2 regions of the Mycobacterium sp. M23085 genome follow, and region 2 is predicted to be linked to the other one. Evidence: riboswitches for the same ligand, from Rfam matches in the RefSeq annotation. Region 2 holds a riboswitch; the other holds the start of a gene.
The links. Region 2 has a riboswitch for S-adenosylmethionine ahead of ACIUM1_RS09415 (bifunctional o-acetylhomoserine/o-acetylserine sulfhydrylase). Riboswitches for the same ligand answer to the same signal wherever they lie in the genome.
Positions count from the first base shown of each region.

Region 1 (6,673 bases), 200 kb from region 2:
GGTCGGGGCTGAGCAGCAGCCCGTCCAGTGCGGCCGCGGCGACAGGAGGTGCGGTGGTCGGGGTGGTGGTCGGCGCGGTGGTGGTGCTGGTGGTGGGGAGCTGCGCGATGGTGGAGGGCTGGCGCCGGAGGTACCCGGTGATACCGACGGCGGCCAGGAGCGCCACGGCAACGACGGCGACGACCGCGACCCAAGGCCGCTTCCATCGCTTCCCAGGATTGACTAGGCCGTCGTGTCGATTAGCGGCGCCCGCTGTGGGGCGAGGCCTGGGTGCTCGTGCGGTCGGAGCCAAAAGTGTTGGCGGACCGTCCGAATTGATCTGTTCGCTAAAGGCGCGGGCGAAGTCAGAGCACCGTTTGAATCGGTCTTCGGGCCGCTTGGCGAGCCCGATGGCGAGCACCTGGTCGAATTTGGCGAGTGCCGGTCGGCGGTCCGCTAACGCGGGTGGCGGCACATTGAGGTGGTGGCTGATGACGACCGCGGGGTTGGAACTCGGGAACAATTGCGAACCCGCCAAGAGGTGAAATGCCGTGGCCGCCAACGAGTACTGATCAGCTCGGCCATCGACGTCTTCGCCCAGGAGCTGTTCGGGAGCGCAGTAAGCAACGGTACCCACGGTCATGTTGGTCTTCGTCAGCCCGCTGATGTCGTTGACGTTGCGGGCTATCCCGAAGTCGGTCAGGAGGATTCGCTGTCCGTCCTCGTCGTCGGGGTGGGTGATCATGATGTTCGCTGGCTTCACATCACGGTGCAGGAGATCCTGCTTGTGTGCGTAATCCAGCGCGCTGGCGACGGCGGTGACAATGCGAGCGACTTCCTCGACCGGCATCCCGGCCGGGTAGCGATCGGCCATGAGCCGGGCCGCGTCGAGCCCGTCGACGAAGTCCATCGAAATCCACAGCCGACCGTCCTCCTCCCCGCGGTCGTGCACGCCGACGATGTGGGGATGCCAGAGCGTCGAAGCAAGGTCGGCCTCCCGGTTGAATCGGGAACGAAATTCGGCGTCCCCGGACCACTCGTGGGGAAGGAGCTTCAATGCGTCGCGACGCGGCAACCGTGGGTGTTGAGCGAGATACACCTCACCCATCCCGCCGGACCCCAGCAGGCGAATGATCGTGTACCCGGCGAAGGTCTGCCCGTTGGTCAACGGCAAAGCCTGGCTCATGCGCGCTTCGCGGTCAGGTGGATGACGACGGCGACGATGAAGAATACAGCCGCCAAACCGATGATCAGGCCCAGCTCATGATGGTAATTGTCCAACGCGACCGCACACGCTGCGAGCTCAGTGCGGGGAACTCCGTACTGGCTGCGGCAGTCGATGCCATCGACGGTGGTAACCGTCATCAAGAACCGCTCGCAGAACCAGACCACGGACGCGACACCGCCCAAAGCGAGGCACACGTTCCTGACGATCAGCGCACCAGTCGGCGTGCTCTTCGGGTTGGATTCGGCAGTCATCTCGCACTCCCTTGTCGTGACGCGGTGATCGTGGTGATCGCGATGGCCCAGAAAGGAGATCAGAACGGTGCAACGTTCTCGATGCTGACGAACATGCCGTGGCCGGTGCCGTCGTTGGTGAAGCGGGTGCCGTCGCCGTTGGGCAAGATCGTCCAGCCCTGCAGGCGATAGGTCTGGCCGTAGTTGAGGACGACGTCGTTCTGCGGGCTGGCGCTCCCGCCCGCAGCGAGGTTTCCGTTCATCCAGGAGAACGCCCCGCCCGCCGTCACGTTGGCGATGTCCCAGTGAAATCCCTCCCCGCCGCAGCGCAAGTAGGTTCCGGGAGGAGGGGGACACGGGGGCGGGGGATCAACGGGGGCCTGTGGGAAGCCCGGGAGGTACTGGCAACCAACCTTGTCGGCCTGGACATCGCAGCGCACCTTGCCCGATTCGGTCCTCACGTATTGCTCGGCGTGGGCGACCGGTACCCCAGCCATCGCCAGTGCGGCGACAACTGCGGCGACAATGGCGATCCGCTTCACGGTGCAGGGCCTAGCGAGCAAATGTCGGTGTCCGCACGAGACCAGGCACCGGAGTGTCATCATTGCGGGCACGGTTGGTGGAACCGGATGCATGCCGGTGGCATGGGCTGATCAGGGCCGATGCCGTCGCCGCTGTTCGGGTCGAACGTGGGCGGCGGATAGTACTGCCACGCCCCGCCCTGGCGCTGGTACCAGTCGCTCGAACCACCGCCGGGTTTGACACCACCGTTGTTGCACGTATGGGCACGGGCGGGCGCGGCGCTCAGTGCCGCGGTAGCGGTTGTGGCTGTTGCCAGAGCACCAACGACTCTGGTTAATGGATTCGTGATTTTCATTTGGACCATCGCGTTCTCGGGGTGGGTAGTCCGCACAGCTTGTCAATCCCCTAATGGGGGTTCTTAAATTGCAGATTGCCGTATTTCGGGCAGTAGTGGGTCGCTGAAAACCCCTCGAACATCGCTGCCCTATCCGATCGCAACCCCAGCTGAGAGACGAGAGCATCTGCGATGGCGTCCGGAGAATTTCCGCTATCGAGACCCTGGCACACCTGGTGGGCAATACGGATTAAGTCCGCGGGAGCCCCAGCGACCCCGACGTTGTTCGACTGCCGAACAAAGTCGTCGTCATTGCTGTCGGCGTGGGCCGTACCGACGGATAGCAACACCAGGGACACGGCCATGGCCGACGACGCCTTAATTAGCCTCACGGTCTTTCCTTTCCGAAATGGTGCGGGTTCCTATGGATGCACTACGCAGTCTTGGTGAAGCGGCCCTTCGTGGAAGCCTGTGAGCCCGGCACGGTCAAGGCAGCCTCGAGTGAGCGCGACGATGAGTAGATCGCCACGTTTTCCGAACGTGCTCATGATGCTGTTTTGATCCCATACCGCGCATTGTCCGCCGGGTAGAAAAGGCTGCTGTTGGCAATGACCGTTGAGGGCATTAACCCAGTTCTGGGGGAAGCAGCCCAATTTGAGGGCGTACATTCCGGTGGCGCCGCCCGGTTGCACAACCCAATAGTCAAGGCCTCGGCTATTGCAGTCTTGGTCGCCCTCCGAATAATTCCGCAGCCACGGACCGTCCCAGTAGGGCTGTGCTGTTGAGCTTGGTGCTGACGTCGGAGCGTAGGTCGTCGGGGGCGGTTGTGCGGCTAGCCCAGGATTCGCAGGCGCGGGTGTGGCCTCGACACCTGGATCAGATTGGCCGGTCACCGGGGTGTCCCAGCGGCAGTACTGCTGGTAATAAAGCACAAGGGGATCCGCAGTCGGTGGAACATCCCACGAAATGGGCGCAATTCGGATGGTGGGCCTGAAGTCGCCGTTTCCTAGCAATTCTGATTGCCCCGTGAGGTCAACGACAAATTGTGCGACGTTGCCATCGGTTCGCACCGACGTCAGCAAATTCGAAGGGTTATGCCTTGCTCTCGGGTCATGGTTCAGGCCCTTTTGAAGGTCCTCCATGCTCTGATCCATCTGTCCTGCAACCCATTCCGCCGGGCCAGGGTCGGGGGGTGACGAAAAAATCGTGATGCTGCCTTTGTGCCCATTCGAGCCCATCAGTTCGATCACGTACCCCATTCTCTGGGGCTTTGGCGGCTGACCAAACTCGACGGAAAGTGCCACCAGTTGGTCGCTTGGATGGGTTAAACTCGCCTGCTTCGCCCGGGCCATATCCGGTGGATACGTATTGACGATCCCAGGTGGAGGCGGATTCGGCTCGGGTGGCATATCCGGAGGCGACGTATCAACTGCGCAGCCCATCGTGTGCGGAAATGCAGACCATCTGTAATTATGGGTCGCGCAACCCGCCGACCAGGCGATCATGATAACGGCAGCGATGATGCCGATCGCCTTATAGGTTGATGATTTCATTCGGGGTAATTCTCGGATCGGGCTTCAGTTCCACAACCCTGGGCAAAATCGGGGATCGACGCTGTTGCACGGCGGGAAGTGTCCGTTGGGCGGTGGCGGTGGATCTGGTGGATAGCACCCCATGTGGTACGGCCAGGTGGGGTCCGGTTTCGCCACCCAGTTCGCAGGGCATCCCTGCGGCGCCTGCGGTGCCCCGACCAACGACAACGCGACAGCTGCCGCAGCGATGGTGCTCAGCATCATTTGCCCTCCGATTCTTCGAGGTCACGGCGTCCGGGCCGGGCGGGAGCCAGAATATCCCAACTTGGGATATTCAGAGGCGCGAATGTGCGCTGTCCGGGTGGAGAAATCCATCTACTCGGTGGAATACCAGCAGCTGTGTGCGTTGCTGCGGGAGTTGCGCCGGGAAGCTGGACTCACCCAGGTCGACGTCGCCGAGCGGCTCGACGTCCCCCAATCGTTCGTTAGCAAGTACGAGTCGGGCGAACGCCGACTGGACGTCATCGAGCTCCGCCACGTCGCCGCGGCCATCGGCACAACGCTCCAGGCCATTATCGAACGTCTGGACTAAGGCTGCCGCCCGCCTCCGGACTTTTCAATTTGCTTCGGGTTGGAACATTGGTTCGCTACCGTCTCAGCCGTGAAGCGGATCGACCGCCGCGGCCGCCAAGTGGCCGCCCTGTTTGGTGTCCTGCTGTTCTTCCTGGCCCTCGGCATGGGCGGCAGCCCCGCCCGCGCGGTGACGGACGAGGCTAACTTCGTGGCCGCCACCAGGGCCGACGGGATGGCCGGTACCGACCACGACCTCGTCGCCAACGGGAAATGGGTCTGCGATCGCTTCTTCGCGAGCGACTGGAACGACGACCAGATCGCCGCCAAGTTCCGCGAGACCAATCAGGTCGACGTCGCCCAGTCCCTGCGCTTCGTCGCCGACTCCGTGAAGTTCTTGTGCCCCCAGTTCACAGCCCGGGAGCACGCCCCCGCGGGAGGGGAGATGCACCAGGGAGGAACGGTCTGACGATGACCGGACAAGCCCCCTTTTCCGGCGACGTGGCGAGATGCGGCTAGCGGCTCAAAGGGCAGCGACAGTGACCGCGAGCACCATCCGCCTCACGGCTCAGAGCCGAACGGACAAAACACCCTTGCCCCGGTCACCCGTCTCGATACCATTAATCACGGCCAAGAGATTCGCCCGCACGCCTCCGAACGTGGGCGAACGGCAACCGCGCCACCCGGCACGGTGCCCTTCGGAGAAGGCCCGGGCTGGCAGGGAACGCTGCCGGTCAAGACGGGAGCACCAACCATGGACGAAGAGCCGTACCGCCACTACTGGCGCGTGATGTACCCCCAATTCGCCGACCCTGGTTCGACGGCGCACTGGTACGGAAAGTGGAAGACGTCCGAGATGTGCATGGGCTTGTTCGCCAAACGCCAGCAGGCCCGGCACGAGTGGCTCGCGACCGGCCCACGTCGGGGGCGCAAAGAGGCCCACGTGACCGCGGTCGTCACCCACCACGCGTCGCCGGTGCGGGCGCAGACGGTGAGGGTATGCCTCAGCTGCCTATGGGTTTCGCGGAACCTCGGCGAAGGGCACCCCTAAGACCGGTGGTTAGCTCCTGACCGGCGCGGTTACCGGTGCGCGTTGTCTGGCTTTGTGCTAAACGGGCTGACTTAGATGCGTGGTACTTGCTGGCCGGATATTTGAAAAAGGTTTGATAACCGCGCGTGCTTTGTCGACGCAAAACCCCACGCCACACGCCTAATTGTCCGATTTCCGGTGCCTAAATGCCGTTCCCGGAGTTCGCACCTGCACTTGATTTGCGCTTTAAAGGCCGTGTCCCGTCTGACTCCCATGCGACTTGTCGAGTCAGCTCACGGCGCTCGTCCAGCAGGGCGTCCGCCACGTCTACCGACGGCAGAGGACCACCCCGCTCCTGCGCAGCGCGGCGAAGAAGCGCCACCAAACGCAACTCGGAGTCGATGGTCACGACATCGCGCACGTGCCGAGCGTAGGTTGGGGCGCCTACCTTCGCACTTCACCTTCCGAGCTGGACGTCGCCTTCACCCCGCACCGATGCTCGAACGGTGGCAAATGCCAGCCCGGAAGAAAACCAGTCCGCCAAAGCGCGCGAGCACACGTGGGCTTGCGAATGGCCGGTCGAGATCAACGCCGGGGTCGGGTTGGGCGACGTGGCGTTGTAGGTCTACTGCTGGTTTATGCGGCGCTTGCCGAGCCAGGCCCGGTAGGCGAGGTAGCCCATCAACACGGTGAGGCCCCCGGTGCTGGCCAGGCCCAGGGCGGTGCCGTGGGTGCACACGTTCAGCACGAACAGGGCAAGGAATAGGACTGACATCGCCGCGTAGAGCGGGAGGCCGTACCGGGGGTTCCTCTTCACGCGCGCGTCCTCCCTGTCGTTGGCGTGCCTGGGATTCAGCATGCCAGTCACCCGTCCAGTGTGTGCTGTTGGCGGCATCAAGGTAGGCATTTGTCGGCGGCGTCCAGACCATCGGCGACCGCCGCCGTACCGAGGGCGATTTGACCGAGAGCAACGGGGATCCCTACGCCGGTCCCACCCTCGGGAACGGCCGTCAAGATGGCGACCGTGCCGCCCACAGGCTCTAGGAGGGCCTTCGTCGCGTCGTAAATGCTGCATCCGGGTTTGGCGGGCGCGGCGGCGGTCGGTGCAGCGGCCGCCGGGTTCGGCAGTGGGGTTGTCGAGGGGCTGGGCAGCGGTGATGCGGGCGGACCAGGCTTAGGCGCTGGAGGCGCGGTCATGCTCTGTTCTAACTGGGGAATGACCCCGGGCTGGATCGGTGAGGGCGGCGC
Region 1 is NZ_CP174280.1:1,885,725-1,892,397, reverse strand. It holds gene ACIUM1_RS08480 (serine/threonine-protein kinase PknH/PknJ) at 1-1,165, opposite strand, end outside; gene ACIUM1_RS08475 (hypothetical protein) at 1,162-1,458, opposite strand; gene ACIUM1_RS08470 (hypothetical protein) at 1,518-1,979, opposite strand; gene ACIUM1_RS08465 (DUF732 domain-containing protein) at 2,365-2,658, opposite strand; gene ACIUM1_RS08460 (hypothetical protein) at 2,716-3,846, opposite strand; gene ACIUM1_RS08455 (helix-turn-helix domain-containing protein) at 4,187-4,417, shown strand; gene ACIUM1_RS08450 (DUF732 domain-containing protein) at 4,487-4,864, shown strand; SAM riboswitch class IV at 5,024-5,142, shown strand; gene ACIUM1_RS08445 (hypothetical protein) at 5,150-5,446, shown strand; gene ACIUM1_RS08440 (hypothetical protein) at 6,051-6,242, opposite strand; gene ACIUM1_RS08435 (hypothetical protein) at 6,320-6,673, opposite strand, start outside.
Region 1: it holds a riboswitch for S-adenosylmethionine, as region 2 does, so the genes downstream of both, ACIUM1_RS08445 (hypothetical protein) here and ACIUM1_RS09415 (bifunctional o-acetylhomoserine/o-acetylserine sulfhydrylase) in region 2, are expected to answer to the same signal.

Region 2 (6,673 bases):
TGGTTGATTCCATCGACCTCGCCGAGGTCGAGGCGTTGCGGTACGCACACGGGTTACACGCCGACGAACTCACCGTTGTGCATTTCGTGATCGACGCCGACCACGCTGCCCGGTTGCAACAGCGCTGGGACGTCTTCGAACACGACACCCCGCTGCGGCTGGTCGACTGCCCGGATCGTCACCTGAGCAGAGCCGCACACGAGTTGGTGTTGCGGGTGCTCGCCGACCATCCGGATACCAAGGTGACGGTGCTTCTGCCACGCCGAACGTATTCGCCGCTCATCGGCCGGCTGTTGCACGACCGGACGGCGGACAAGATCGCCCGCGCGGTCAGCCGGATTCCGGGTGCGGCCGCGCAGATCGTGCCTTATGACATCGAGTCCCGTATCTCAGAGGTCATGCGCGCCTGACGGCGCGCTCGCGGCCCGAACCGAGATGGGCCGGCCCCTGCAGTCAAATCGATTGAGAGTCTTCGAGGAAGGGCTACTGTGACGCAACCGAACGGGGGAATACCGCTTTCCTTCACGGACAAGTGCAAGCGGCTCTTTCTGGGAAAGCCGCTGACCACCGATCAGCTGGATGCCGAGAAGCTGTCGAATCCTGTTGCGCTCGGGGCACTTGCACCCGACGCGATCTCGTCGACCGCCTACGGTCCCGAGCAGATCATGGTCGAACTGCTGCCGGCGGCGGGGATGGCCGCGTTCGCGTTGTTGCTCCCGATCACCGGAGTGATCCTGGTGGTTCTGGCACTGGTGTCCGTGTCGTACCGGCAGGTGGTGATGGCCTACATGCGGACCGGCGGGTCGTACATGGTGGCGCGGGAGAACTTCGGCCCGCGGATCGCGCAGGTCGCCGCCGCGGCGCTGCTGATCGACTACGTGGTCACTGTGGCGGTGCAGCCCGCCGCCGCGACGGTGGCGGTGGTCTCGGCGATCCCGTCCCTTCGCCCTTATCACCTGGAAATCACGATAGCCGCCGTGTTGTTGATCTGCCTGATGAACCTGCGCGGGCTGCGGCGGTCCGGCCGGATGTTCGCGGTCACGACCTACGCCTTCGTCGGCATGATCACGGCGACGATTCTGACCGGCTTTGTACGTGAAATGTTTTGGGGCCTACCGAAATACGATCCGCAACACATCGTCGGAGCGGTGCCCGTCCATCAAGGCGGCGGACTGGTGATGGGCGCGACCGTCCTGATTGTGTTGCGCGCCTTCGCCAACGGGGGAACCTCGCTGACCGGCATCGAAGCGGTGTCCAACACCATCAGCGTCTTTCAGAAGCCCGAGGGCGTGAACGCCCGCCGAGTGCTCACGGTGATGGCTTGCATGCTCGGGTTCTTACTGGCCGGTGTCGCCTGGCTGGCGCACGTCACCCATGCGGTCCCCTACCTCGATGAATATCCGTCCATGTTGTCGGAGATCACCCGCGCCGTTTTCGGCGACGGGGTGCTCGGCAAAATTCTGTACTTCATGGTGCAGGCTTCGACGGCGGCGATCCTGTTCACCGGTTGCAACACCAGCTTCAATGGTTTTCCCGCGTTGGCCAGTTTCGTTGCGGAGGATCGTTTCCTGCCGCGGCCCCTGACCAAGCGTGGCCACCGTCTGGTGTTCTCCAATGGCATCCTGACTCTCACCGCGCTCGCGGTGACACTGCTGCTCATCACCGAGGCAAAGGTGAGCGCGCTGGTGCCGTTCTTCGCGATCGGTGTGTTCACCGCCTTCGCGATGGCCGGCTACGGCATGGCCAAGCACCATGGGACCCGCCGCGGCCCGGGCTGGCGGCTCAAGGTGGCGGTGAACTTGGCCGCCGGAATCATGTCGACGATCGTGGTCGGCATCTTCGTGGTGGCCAAGTTCACCGAAGGTGCCTGGCTCATCGTCATCATCTTCCCGGTGCTGGTGTTCGCGCTGATGCGACTCAACAAGAAGTACCGGGACGAGGCCTCCGTGCTCGAGCTGTCGCGCACCGAAAAGGTTGACCTGGCCCGGCACCCGCGGCTTCAGGTGCTGGTATTCGTGGACACGATCGACCTCGCAGAGATCGAGGCCGTGCGTCTGGGAAACGGGCTGCATGCCGACGAGCTCACCGCGGTGCACTTTGTGATCGACGCCGACCACGCGATGGAGCTGCGGGAACGCTGGGATCGCTTCGAACACGACACCCCGCTATGGCTGATCAACTGCCCGGATCGTCATCTGAGCCGGGCGGCGCACGAGTTGGTGGTGCGGGTACTCAAAGACCATCCGGACACCAGGGTGACGGTGCTGTTGCCCCGCCGGACGTATTCGCCGTTATTGGGTCGGCTGCTGCACGACCGCACCGCCGACAGGATGTCCCGCGCGGTGAGCCGGATCCGCAACGCCACCGCGATCATCGTGCCCTACGACATCGAATCGCGGATCGCGCGGGTTGCGCCCGACGGGTTTGAGCTCGGGACGGCCCGGGACGTCGAAGAGGTCGAGACGCCTATATCGAGCTTCGTGGGCGACTGACCCGTCAAACCGCTACCCGGTCAGCGTCGCCCTGGTGCACACGGTGACATAGGGCAGCGCCAGGCCCGTCGAATTCGCCAGCGCCGGATGGGTGGCCAGCAATTGGCGCACCTGGTCGAGGGTCTGGGTGAGGACCTCGGCCGGCGAGGTGATGCAGTAGCTGCGCGACGCGACGAGGTCGATCAATGCTTGCGGCGTAAGGTAACTCGTCCACTCGACCCGATGGTGCGCCAGGTCGGTGAACGGCTCGGGCAGCGTCACCTGGGTGCGGCGGCCGTCACCGTCGCTGCCGATGATCTGGCCCAATTCACGCACCCAGCCGAGCCGTTCGTCGCGGGTGTTCCACACCAGGCCCAGCCGCCCACCGGGCCGCAGCACCCGGGCCACTTCCGGCAGGGCGCGCTGCGGGTCGAACCAATGCCAGGCCTGCGCAACCAGCACCACGTCGACACTGTTGTCCTGCAACGGAATCTCTTCCGCGGTGCCCAGCAGCGCCCGGGTCTCCGGCAGCGACGTGCGCAACACCTCCAGCATGTCCTGAATCGGGTCGACGGCCACCACGTCCAGGCCGCGCTCCACCAGCCGGGTGGTCAGCTTGCCGGTGCCGGCACCCAGGTCGAGCACCTGGCGGGCGCCGACGGGCAACAGCCAGTCGATCGCTTCCGGGGGATAGGAGGGGCGCCCACGCTCGTAGGCCGCGGCCGCCGAGCCGAACGAGAGGGAGCGGTCGCGCCGCGAGCGGGTCATGCGTTAAGACGCGCCTTCCCTGGTGTCCGATTCGGCCAGCGCCAGTGTCTTACGGATCATTTCGCCGACGGCGTCGGTCTCCACCAGGAATCCGTCGTGCCCGCACAGGGAGTCCACCACCTGCAGGTCGGTGCAGCCAGGCAGCTGCTCGGCCAGCTCCTGCTGCAGGCGCAGCGGATAAAGCCGGTCGGAGGTGATGCCGCCGACCACCACCGGAACCGGGCAGTCGCCCAACGCTTTACGCACCCCGCCGCGGGCCCGGCCGACGTCGTGACTGTTCAGCGCCTCGGTCAGCACCACGTAGCTGCCCGCGTCGAAACGCTCCAGCAGCTTGTTGCCCTGGTACTCCAGATAGCTCTGCACCGCGTAGCGGCCGCCTCCAAATGGGGGGATCGGATCCTCGCCGGTTTGCCCGTCGTTGCCGAACCGGGTGTCGAGCTCGACCTCACCGCGATAGGTCAGATGCGCGAAGCGGCGGGCGATCGCCAGCCCGGTATCCGGCGCCAGCCCGGTGTCGTGATAGTCGCCGCCCTGCCAGTTCGGGTCGGCCTTGATCGCCGCGATCTGGGTGGACTGCGTGCCGATCTGATCGGCGGTGGCGCGCGCGCCCACCGCGAGCAGCAGCCCGGCCCGGACCCGGTCCGGGTGACCGACGATCCACTCCAAAGCCCTTGCGCCACCCATGGATCCGCCGACCACCGCGGCGACCCGTTCGATCCCCAGCGCGGTCAGCGCGGCGATGTCGGCCTCCACCTGGTCGCGAATCGTAATGCGGGGAAACCTTGAGCCCCAAGGCTTTCCGTCCCGGGTCCGCGAGCTGGGCCCGGTGGAGCCGCGGCAACCGCCCAGCACATTGGTGGCCAGCGCGCACCAGCGGTCGGTGTCGATCGGCGCGCCCGGCCCGACCATCCCGTCCCACCAGCCACCGGTGGGATGCCCGGGCCCGGCGGGCCCGGTGATGTGCGAGTCGCCGGTCAGCGCGTGCAGCACCACCACCACGTTGTCGCGCGTCGGCGACAGCTCGCCCCAGCGCTGGATGGCGATGTGCACGTCGTCGATGACCGCGCCGCTCTCGGTGGTCAGCGAGCCGATGTGGACGAAGCCGATTTCGCCTTCGTCGGGCAGCGTCTGGGTCGGGACGTCGGAGATCGTCATCGCCGGGCTCCTTAGAACGCCGCCACGGCCTGCGGATCGGTGCCGGACGCCCCCGCGGTCGCACCGAATTTGCTGGCCGCCGCGAAGCCGAGCTCCAGGTCGGCCAGGATGTCGTCGATGCCCTCGATGCCCACGGCCAGGCGCACCAGCCCCGGGCTGACCCCGGTGCTCAGCTGTTCCTGCTCGGACAGCTGGGCGTGCGTGGTGGACGCCGGGTGGATCACCAGGGAGCGCACGTCGCCGATGTTGGCGACGTGGCTGTGCAGCTGCAGCGCGTTCACGAACGCCTTGCCGGCCTCCACGCCGCCGGCCAGCTCGAACGCCAGCACAGCCCCGGTTCCCTTGGGCGCCAGCTTCTTTGCCCGCTCATGCCATGGCGAGCCGGGCAGGCCCGCGTAGTTCACCGACAGCACGCCGTCATGGTCGGCCAGGTACTCGGCTACCCGCTGCGCGTTGGCGACGTGGCGCTCCATGCGCAGGCTCAGGGTCTCGATGCCCTGCGCGACCAGGAACGCGTTGAACGGGGACGCGGCCGAACCGAGGTCGCGCAGCAGTTGCACGCGCGCCTTGAGCGCATAGGCCGGCGGGCCGAGCTCGGCGAACACCACGCCGTGGTAGCTCGGGTCGGGGGTGGTGAATCCGGGGAAGCGGCCCTGCGTCCAGTCGAAGGTGCCGCCGTCGACGATGACCCCGGCGATCGCCGAGCCGTGGCCGCCGAGGTACTTGGTGGCCGAGTGCACCACGATGTCGGCGCCGTGGGAGAACGGCTGAATCAGATAGGGCGTGGCGATGGTGTTGTCGACGATCAGCGGGACGCCGTTGGCGTGCGCAACCCCGGCGACCCCGGGGATGTCGAGGATGTCGATCTGCGGGTTGGAGATGGTCTCGCCGAAGAAGGCCTTGGTGTTCGGCCGCACCGCGGCCTGCCACGAATCGAGGTCGTCGGGGTCCGCCACGAAGGTGACGTCGATGCCGAGCTTGGCCAGCGAATAGTGGAACAGGTTGTACGTCCCGCCGTAGAGCCGCGGGCTGGAGACGATGTGATCTCCAGCACATGCCAGGTTCAATATGGCGAAGGTCTCAGCCGCCTGTCCCGAGCTCAGGAACAGCGCGGCCACCCCGCCCTCGAGCGCGGCAACGCGCTGCTCGACCACATCGGTGGTCGGATTGCCGATCCGGGTGTAGATGTTGCCCGGCACTTCCAGCCCGAACAGGGCCGCGGCGTGGGTGGTGTCGTCGAAGGTGTACGACGTGGTCTGGTAGATCGGCAGGGCGCGGGCGTTGGTGGCCGGGTCCGGGCGCTGACCTGCGTGCACCTGCTTGGTCTCGAACGACCAATGTGCGGTCGGATCGGCTTCGTGATCGGTTTCGTGATCGGAATTGGCGGGGCTCACGGGGTTGCTTTCTGCTGGTAGGGGAAGTCTGCCTGGGACGGCCGGGACGCACGACGGGGCGTCAACCGGCGCGGCCGACTAGCAGCGAAACACGATGAGGCGCGGATGGGCGACAAGATGGCACATCACGTTTCCCTGTCTACTCAGGGGCCCGTCATGGCGGACCCGCGCTTGCCGGATAGCCGGTTCGTGTGGCTACTCAACCTGGTCATCACCCGGGGCACCCCACCGCGGTTGGAGGGTTGCCGGCCAGCAAGCCGGGGCTTGATGCTGGCGCTCATGACCAATACAAAGACTATCTTACTGTGCCGAGTCGGTGCCAACTATCGCGGTGCACGTGCAGGTCGACGGCTGTCCAAACTCCCTTGCTACCGTGGCAGTCATAACGCTGAGCCCCCCAAAACTTTCCACCCATCATTGACGCCGGGAGAGGGACCGTGAGCGCCGAACAGCCGACCGTCATCTACACACTGACCGACGAAGCGCCGCTGCTGGCGACTTACGCGTTCCTGCCTATCGTGCGCGCCTTCGCCGAACCGGCGGGCATCGAGATCAAGACCAGTGACATCTCCGTGGCCGCCCGGATTCTGGCCGAGTTCCCCGATGATCTGACCGAAGAGCAGCGGGTTCCGGACAACTTGGGCGAGCTTGGGCGGCTGACCGAGCTGCCCGACACCAACATCATCAAGCTGCCGAACATCAGCGCCTCGGTCCCGCAGCTGATCGCCGCCGTCAAGGAGCTGCAGGGCAAGGGATACAAGATTCCGGACTATCCGCAGAGTCCAAAGACGGACGAGGACAAGCAGATCCGTGCGCGTTACGCCAAATGCCTTGGCAGCGCAGTCAATCCGGTGCTGCGACAGGGCAACTCGGACAGGCGTGCAC
Region 2 is NZ_CP174280.1:2,088,295-2,094,967, reverse strand. It holds gene ACIUM1_RS09435 (APC family permease) at 1-410, shown strand, start outside; gene ACIUM1_RS09430 (APC family permease) at 489-2,492, shown strand; gene ACIUM1_RS09425 (class I SAM-dependent methyltransferase) at 2,505-3,239, opposite strand; gene ACIUM1_RS09420 (homoserine O-acetyltransferase) at 3,243-4,394, opposite strand; gene ACIUM1_RS09415 (bifunctional o-acetylhomoserine/o-acetylserine sulfhydrylase) at 4,406-5,788, opposite strand; SAM riboswitch class IV at 5,951-6,073, opposite strand; gene ACIUM1_RS09410 (NADP-dependent isocitrate dehydrogenase) at 6,226-6,673, shown strand, end outside.